2 regions of the Arthrobacter sp. TE12231 genome follow, and region 1 is predicted to be linked to the other one. Evidence: riboswitches for the same ligand, from Rfam matches in the RefSeq annotation. Region 1 holds a riboswitch; the other holds the start of a gene.
What was found. Region 1 has a riboswitch for glycine ahead of gcvP (aminomethyl-transferring glycine dehydrogenase). Riboswitches for the same ligand answer to the same signal wherever they lie in the genome.
Positions count from the first base shown of each region.

Region 2: it holds a riboswitch for glycine, as region 1 does, so the genes downstream of both, lipA (lipoyl synthase) here and gcvP (aminomethyl-transferring glycine dehydrogenase) in region 1, are expected to answer to the same signal.

Region 1 is NZ_JBSSFS010000001.1:3,443,448-3,447,657, reverse strand. It holds gene ACVWYS_RS15400 (MFS transporter) at 1-1,186, opposite strand, end outside; gene ACVWYS_RS15395 (TetR/AcrR family transcriptional regulator) at 1,255-1,794, shown strand; glycine riboswitch at 2,027-2,125, shown strand; glycine riboswitch at 2,127-2,243, shown strand; gene gcvP (aminomethyl-transferring glycine dehydrogenase) at 2,283-4,210, shown strand, end outside.
Region 2 is NZ_JBSSFS010000001.1:3,786,966-3,791,175, forward strand. It holds gene cycA (D-serine/D-alanine/glycine transporter) at 1-279, opposite strand, end outside; gene ACVWYS_RS16950 (methylenetetrahydrofolate reductase) at 269-1,102, opposite strand; gene lipA (lipoyl synthase) at 1,122-2,153, opposite strand; glycine riboswitch at 2,312-2,409, opposite strand; gene ACVWYS_RS16960 (FAD-dependent oxidoreductase) at 2,578-3,831, opposite strand.

The sequences.
Region 1 (4,210 bases):
CCAGGCAGAGGACCATCAGGGCGGCCAGGAGCAGTGACGGCCCGTGGCTGTGGTCGCCGAACGCCACCATGAAATAGCCCGCCGCGCTCAGCAGCAGGCCGCCGGCCACGACGAAACCGGGCCGGACCTTCCGCACCAGCGGGACCACCAGCAGGCCGGCAACGACGGTGGCGATGAGGGCCGGGACCATGGCGACGCCCGAGGCCGAGGGGGACTGGCCCTCCAGCAGTTGCAGGTGCTGGGCCAGGAAGAGAATGAAGCCGTTGAAGGAGAACAGCGCCAGGACGTTGGCGATGATGGCCGTGCTGAAGATCCGGTTGCCAAAGAGGCTAACGTCGAGCATCGGCGCGGTACTGTGGCCCGTCGCGCGGGCTGTGCTGTGGCCTTCGGCCAGGTTGCGCTGGCGCCGGATAAAGACATAGCCCATCAACAGGCCGACGCCGATGCTCGCGAAGGCCTCCGGCGCCGGCCCGTGCGTGGCGAGCGCCTTGATCCCATAGACCACGGGCACCATGACCAGCAGGGACAAAATGATGCTGGGCGCGTCCACGCGGCCGGGCTTCGGATCTCGGGATTCCGGGATCAGCCCCGGCCCGAGCAGCAGCAGCGGCAGGATGATCGGCACCGCGACCAGCAGGACGGCGCCCCACCAGAAGTGTTCCACGAGCCAGCCGCCGGCAATCGGGCCGAGGGCGGCACCGCCGGAGAAGCCCGCGGCCCAAATGGCCACCGCCAGGCGGCGCCGGTTGGGCTGGGGAAAGATGTTGCGGATCAAGGAGAGCGTAGAGGGCATGAGCATGGCGCCGAAGAGGCCTAGCCCCGCGCGGCCGGCGATCAGCCATTCGGCGCTCGGGGCGAACGCCGTCGCGGCCGAAACCGCGGCAAAACCCGCGCTGCCCACGAACAACAGCCTGCGGCGGCCGATCCTGTCGCCCAGGCTGCCCATCGCGACGAGCAGCCCGGCCAGGACCAGGGGGTAGGCGTCGATGATCCAGAGCAGCTGGACGCCGGAGGCGGACAGGCTGCGGGCGATGGCCGGCAGGGCGAAGGTCAGAGCGGTGTTGTCCACGGCCACGAGCAGAACGGGGAACATCAGCAGGGCCAGCGCCACCCAGTCACGCCAGGGTGCCTGGGGCCGGGTGGCCGCCGGGTTGCTGGTGGCTGTGGTAGTCGATGTGGTGCTCATGAGTCATAACTATACCGTCTGGACGGTACAGTTAAGAAATGCGGGGCCGGACGGGCATGATGGGAAGCATGCCCAGAAAACCGGTGGCCCGCGAGGCCGTCCTCGACGCCTTTGAATCCCTGCTCATCGAAGTGGGCGAACGCGCCGCGACGCTGGACGCCGTCGCCCGGCGGGCCGGCGTCTCCAAGGGCGGCCTGCTCTACCACTTCCCGACCAAGGAGGCGATGATCTCGGTCCTGCTCGAACGGCTGGACCGGCATCTGGCCGCGGATGTCGCCGCCATGGCCGCGGCTCCGGAAGGCGCGGCGGCGTACTTCATCAAGTCCTCGGTATGGGCGGACACGCCCATGGACCGGGTTTTCGTGGCGGCCACCCGGCTCGCCGAGGTGGCGCACGAGGAAACCCAGCGCCGCTTCGCCGCAGGCCAGGCGAGCTGGCTGGAACTGCTGGCGGCCGACGTCGGGCCCGCCATGGCGAAGGCGGTCCTGTACATGGGGGACGGGCTGTACTTCAACGCCATGCTCGGACGGGGGCCCGCCGGTCCGCCCGCTGAAATCGAGGCAGACGTCGAGGGCCTCCTGGCCGCCGTCGAGAAGCTGCGCCGCTGAGGCCCTGAACTGCTCGCGCTGCGACCTCCGAGTCCGCCGAAGTCGCCGGAAGAGTGCGAGTTCGCTCGAACGTTACGGCGACCCGGCACGTTTCCGGCGAATTCGCGGTGCCGCCGCTCCTCGTAACGTGGGGCCGAAGGCGGGCGGGAGTTTGCGGACGCGCGCCCGGCATAGGACAATGATTGTTGTGACTGTTGTCACCCCCGATTGAACACCCAATTGAATACGCCTTTGATCTGCGGCGGGAGAGTCCTGCAAGTAGGTACAAGCAGGCGCCGTAGGAGCAAATCCTCCCCAGGAATCTCTCAGGCCCACGTACCGCCGCGGCAAGGCACCTCTGGAAAGTGGCAGGCTGTCCTCGACACGCTGTGCTCACCGACGGTGCAAGCGAAGCCCTCTTATACGCACGGCTGCGCGGAAACTCTCAGGTCCAATACAGAGCGGGGAGGAACCCGAATCAATGTGGCGTACCCAGCGCCGCCTGAGTTATGGAGTTCCTTGTGACTGTTACCCCAGCCTCCACGTCCTTCGTCGACCGGCACATCGGTGCCCGTCGCCAGTCCGACGTCGACGCCATGCTGAAGGCTGTCGGCTACGACACCGTCGACGCCCTTGTGGACACCGCCGTTCCGAAAGACATCCGCCAGGACTCCGACCTCGCTCTCGGCGCGGCCCTGAGCGAAGTGGAAGTCCTCGCCGAGCTGCGCAAGCTGGCCGGCAAGAACAAGACGGCCGTGCAGATGATCGGGCAGGGCTATTACGACACCGTGACCCCGGCCGTGATCCGCCGCAACATCCTCGAGGCCCCGGCCTGGTACACCGCGTACACGCCCTACCAGCCGGAAATTTCCCAGGGCCGGCTCGAGGCGCTGCTGAACTTCCAGACCATGGTCCAGGACCTCGTCGGCCTGCCGATCGCCAACGCCTCGCTGCTGGACGAAGCCACCGCCGTCGCGGAAGCCGTGCTGATGATGCGCCGCGCCAACAAGAACAAGGAAGCGCACGACGGAAAGACCGTCCTCGACGCCGACTGCCTCCCGCAGACCATCGCGATCGTCAAGGGCCGCGCCGAAGCCCTCGGCTTCGAGGTCGAGGTCGCCGATCTGTCCAAGGGCCTGCCGGAAGGCGTCATCAACGGCGTCGTCCTGCAGCAGCCGGGCGTCTCCGGCCGGGTGTTTGACCACAGCGCCGTGATCGCCGAGGCCAAGGAGCGCGGCGCGCTCGTCACGGTCGCCGCCGACCTCCTGTCCCTGACCCTGATCACGTCCCCGGGCGAGCAGGGCGCGGACATCGCCGTCGGCTCCGCCCAGCGCTTCGGCGTGCCGCTGTTCTTCGGCGGTCCGCACGCTGCCTACATGGCCGTCCAGAAGGGCCTCGAGCGCTCCATGCCCGGCCGCCTCGTGGGTGTCTCCAAGGACAACGCCGGCGTCCCCGCCTACCGTCTGGCCCTGCAGACCCGCGAGCAGCACATCCGCCGCGAGAAGGCCACCTCCAACATCTGCACCGCTCAGGCGCTGCTGGCGATCGTGTCCTCCTTCTACGCCGTCTACCACGGCCCCGACGGACTGAAGGCCATCGCGCAGACCGTCCACGGGCACGCCAAGACCATCGCCGCTTCCCTGAAGGCCGCGGGCCTGGACGTGCTGCACACCTCCTTCTTCGACACCATCACCGTCTCCGTGCCCGGCAAGGCCGCGGAAATCATCGCGGCCGCCGACGCCAAGGGCATTAACCTGCGCGCCATCGACGCCGACACTGTCGGCATCTCCGCCGATGAAGCCACGACGGCGGGCATCGTCGCCGACGTCGTCGCCGCCTTCGGGGCCACCGTGGTGGATTCCGTAGATGGCTTCGTCCTGGACGCCGCCGTCGAGCGGACCTCCGACTACCTCCAGCACCCGGTGTTCAACACCCACCGCTCCGAGACCCAGCTGCTGCGCTACATCCGCCGCCTCTCAGACCGCGACCTCGCGCTGGACCGCACGATGATCCCGCTGGGTTCCTGCACCATGAAGCTGAACGCCACGGCCGAGATGGAAGCGATTTCCTGGCCGGAATTCGCCTCCATTCACCCCTTCGCCCCGGAATCCCAGACCGCCGGCTGGCGCGAACTCATCGAGGACCTCGAAGCCCAGCTGACCGAGATCACCGGTTACGACCAGGTCTCCATCCAGCCCAACGCCGGATCCCAGGGCGAGCTCGCAGGCCTGCTGGCCATCCGCGGCTACCACCTCTCCCGCGGCGACGCCCAGCGCAACATCTGCCTCATCCCGGCCTCGGCGCACGGCACCAACGCCGCCTCGGCCGTGCTGGCCGGCATGAAGGTCGTTGTCGTGGCCACCGCCTCCGACGGCACGATCGACCACGCCGACCTGCAGGCCAAGATCGAGCTGCACAAGGACGCGCTCTCCGCGAT
Region 2 (4,210 bases), 340 kb from region 1:
CCAGGGGCCCAGTAGGTCCGCGGCAAAGTCGCTGAAGGACTTGTAGTTCAGGTTGCTCAGCAGCAGTTCGCCCATCGCCCGCATGACAAAGAACAGCATGAAGCCGATGATCATGTACACGAAGATGACGGAGGGTCCGGCCGCCGAAATCGTCTTGCCCGAGCCCATGAACAGGCCGGTGCCGATGGCGCCGCCGATCGCAATTAGCTGGATGTGCCTGTTGCTGAGCTGCCGCTCAAGGTGCGGTTCCTGGTGGGAAGTTACGACTCTAGTTGTCACGTGTTGCCCTTCGAATCAATGCCGGCTGAAGTGCTGCTGGGGTTAACGCTTGATCAGGCCCGTCAGGGACCGCGTCAAGGTTGTTGAAGCTGTAGAGATGGATGCCCGCGATGCTGCCGGGCTGGCTTTGCAGACCCGTCACCAGACTCTGGGGCGAGTACCTGTCCCCGCTCAGGAGCTTGCGCGCCAACGGCCCCTTGCGGCTGAGGAACTTCAGGGAACTTCCGACGCCGATCTGCGCGGCGAGGGAAACCAGCTTGGTCCGCGGGACGGCCCCGGCCACCCCGGCCCAGACGGGCAGTTGCACGCCTTCCCGGCGGAGGAGCGCCGCGTAGTCAAGGATTTTCGGCGCGGAGAAGCACATCTGCGTGACGACATGCGTGGCCAGGTGCTGCTTGGCCAGCAGGGCGTCCACGAGGTCCAGGGCACCCACAGCGGGGTGTCCCTCCGGGTAGCCCGCAACGCCTGCCCGCATCACTCCGCCGGTGTACTGCGCGATGTCTTCCAGCACCGGGAGGGCGGACCCGTACGGACCCGCCTGCTGCTTCCGGTCTCCGCCGATCACGAACACCTCACCGATGCCGGCAACATTGCAGTCGCGGAGGATTTCGGTCAGCTCGACACGACCAGGCAGGCTCCGCGCCGCGAGGTGCGGAATGACGGAGTAGCCGTGCAGGCTAAGCTGCACCGCGGCACGCATGGTCCGCTCGATGCCGTGGTGGGGCAGGCACGTGACGGTAAGCGTGGTGCTCAAGGGCACCAGGGCCGTGACCTGCTCCACGATTCCCTCTGAAGGGATGATTTCGATTCTGGTGGGGATCATCGTTAGTCCTCTGCAGGTGTCAGACGCCGGCGTGCGCGGCGAGGATGGAGCTGGCTTCCTGGCGGGTGCTGCCGGAGCTTTCGATGTGGGCGAGTTGGGCCGGGATTTCCCAGCCCTTCTTGCGCATCGCGGTGGCCCAGAGCCGGCCGGCGCGGTAGGAGGAGCGCACCAGGGGTCCGGACATGACGCCCAGGAAGCCGATCTCGTCCGCTTCCTGCTGCAGGTCCACGAATTCCTGCGGCTTGACCCAGCGGTCCACCGGCAGGTGCCGTTCGGACGGGCGCAGATACTGGGTGATCGTGATGAGGTCGCAGCCGGCCTCGTGCAGGTCCCGCAGGGCCTCGGAAATCTCGTCGCGGGTCTCGCCCATGCCCAGGATCAGGTTGGACTTGGTCACCATGCCGTGCTTCCGGCCCTGGGTGATGACGTCCAGGGACCGCTCGTAGCGGAACGCGGGACGGATCCGCTTGAAGATCCGCGGCACGGTTTCGACGTTGTGGGCGAAGACCTCGGGCTTGGAGTCGCAGATCGCCTCGATGTGCTCGGGCTTGCCGGAGAAGTCCGGGATCAGCAGTTCGACGCCGGTGCCCGGGTTCAGCTCGTGGATCTTGCGGACCGTCTCGGCGTAGAGCCAGACGCCCTCGTCGGCGAGGTCATCGCGGGCCACCCCGGTCACGGTGGCATAGCGCAGGGCCATGGACTGCACCGAGCGGGCCACCTTGGTGGGCTCGAAGACGTCCACCGGGGAGGGCTTGCCGGTGTCGATCTGGCAGAAGTCGCAGCGGCGCGTGCATTCGGAGCCGCCGATCAGGAAGGTGGCTTCCTTGTCTTCCCAGCATTCGAAGATGTTGGGGCAGCCGGCCTCTTCACACACCGTGTGGAGGCCTTCCTTCTTGACGAGGTTCTTGAGCTGGACGAACTCGGGGCCCATCTGGACCTTGGCCTTGATCCATTCCGGCTTACGCTCCACCGGTGTGGCCGCATTGCGCTGCTCAATGCGCAGCAATTTCCGGCCATCTGGAAAGGTGGGAGGGGACGACTGAATGGCCATGAAGGAACTCCATAATTCAGGTGGCATTTTGGGTGCCACGATGATTCGGGTTCCTCCCCGCTCTGTATTGGACCTGAGAGTTTCCGCAGACCCTGCTGTTACAGGGTGCCGCTTGCACCGTCGGTGAGTCCGGTGACCGGACTGCTTTCCAGAGTTGCCTCGCCGCGGCGGTACGTGGGCCTGAGAGATTCCTGGGGAGGATTTGCTCCTACGGCGCCTGCTGAACGTACCGGCAGGACTCTCCCGCCGCAGATCAAAAGCATGTATGACTTGTCGTGATACTGATCACACGGTAGCCCTTGACTGGACCGCACGCAAAAATTACGTCACGCGAGTCACATATTTCCTCGCCCGGCCAGCGTCCCTCTGCCATTGTGGGATGGCGGTGAAGCGCCCAATGGGGCAGTATGACCGCCCAGCGCGGCTAGGGCTGCGGCTGCGGTCGGGGTTCGGCGCGCCGGGCGAATGCCGGGGCATGCTCGGGCCGCGGACCAAAGGCAATAAACCGGGGAATGATGGTGCGGACCGCTGGAACGCGCCGGGCCACGAACAGCGCCGCGGCTGGAACTTTTGTCCGCTTCCCGGACATGATCGGGCCGAAGATTGCCCGCTGCATCACCCTCTGGGCAGTCTGCACAATGACGGTGGGCAACCGCCGCCGTCGTTCGACTTTCTTGAGGTCTGCCGTGGTCACATGGCCCCGGAGCAGTGCGGGGGCAAGGGACTCGGCGGCGGCCGCGGCGTCCTGGATCGCGAGGTTGATTCCGACGCCGCCGGCCGGGGACATGGCATGCGCGGCGTCGCCGATGCACAGCATGCCGTTGATGTACCACCGGTGCAGCCGGTTCAGGCGCACGTCCAGCCAGTGGAGGTCATCGAGGGAACGGATGGCGTCAACGCGGTCGGCGAGGTCCGGGCGCAGCGCCGCGACCCGGCGTCGGAATCCCTCGACGCCTTCCGCGCGGATCCGGGCGTCGGTGCCTTTCGCGGCGAGGTAGCCCATTTGGTAGTAGTCATTGCGGAACAAGGCCAACAGCGCCTCGCCGGGTCCGAATGCCGGCACGAGCCCGGCCACCTCGCCTGCTTCGGAAGGGTTCCGGGGCAGCCGGAACCACCAGGTGTCGAAAGGCACCGGAAACTCCTTCGGCGCGAGGCCGGCCTCGGTGCGGAGCACGGAATGGCGTCCGTCCGTCGCGACGACCAGGTCCGCCAAGAGTTCGCCGTGAGTGCCGTCCGGGGTCCGGAAGCGGATTCCGCGGACACGGCCCCCGTTGCGGACCAGCCCGGTGGCGGTGTGGCTCATCAGCAGGGTGAACCCCGGTTCCTCGGCCGCGGCGGCGCCGAGGAAATTCAGGAAATCCCACTGCGGCATCATGGCGATGTAGTTGTACGGCGGCGGCAGCGCATCAAAATCACCCATGGTCACGGGCGGCCCGCCGGGAACCGGAAAAGCAACATTCTTCAGGCGACTCTGCGGCAGCCGGCGGAATTCCTGGCCGAGGCCGAGTTCGTCAATCAGCCGGATGGTGGAGGGGTGCACCGTGTCGCCGCGGAAATCCCGCAGGAAGTCCGCATGCTTCTCCAACACCGTGACCCGCACCCCGGCCCGGGCCAGGAGCAGGCCCAGCATCATCCCCGCAGGCCCGCCGCCCACCACCGCGCATCCGGTCTTCTCCATGGCCCCCACGCTACGCCTGCGACGGGCGCCGCGGGAGTGGTTTTCGCGTCGGTTTTTCGTGTGCGCTACGGCTTCAGACTGGCGCTACGGGGATCCGCGTAGCGCCGGTCCGAAACCGCAGCGGCGGCCCGGCTGGAGGGCTCAGAGCCGGGTCAACAACTACAACGTCATCTGGCGGGCTCAGCACTGGGTCTTGCAGAACTGCGACGACTAGCCGGCCGATAGCCAGCCTCCGCGCGTAGGAACTGCCCCGGCATCTGTCATGGGCCCGGGGCTTTTCTTTACCCGCGAGGGCGGTCGGGGCCCATTCCGGCTCCAGGAATTGCTCGGGGGAGAACAGCAGTGGGCACAGCGCCTGGGGTTCTGATCAGGGTGATGA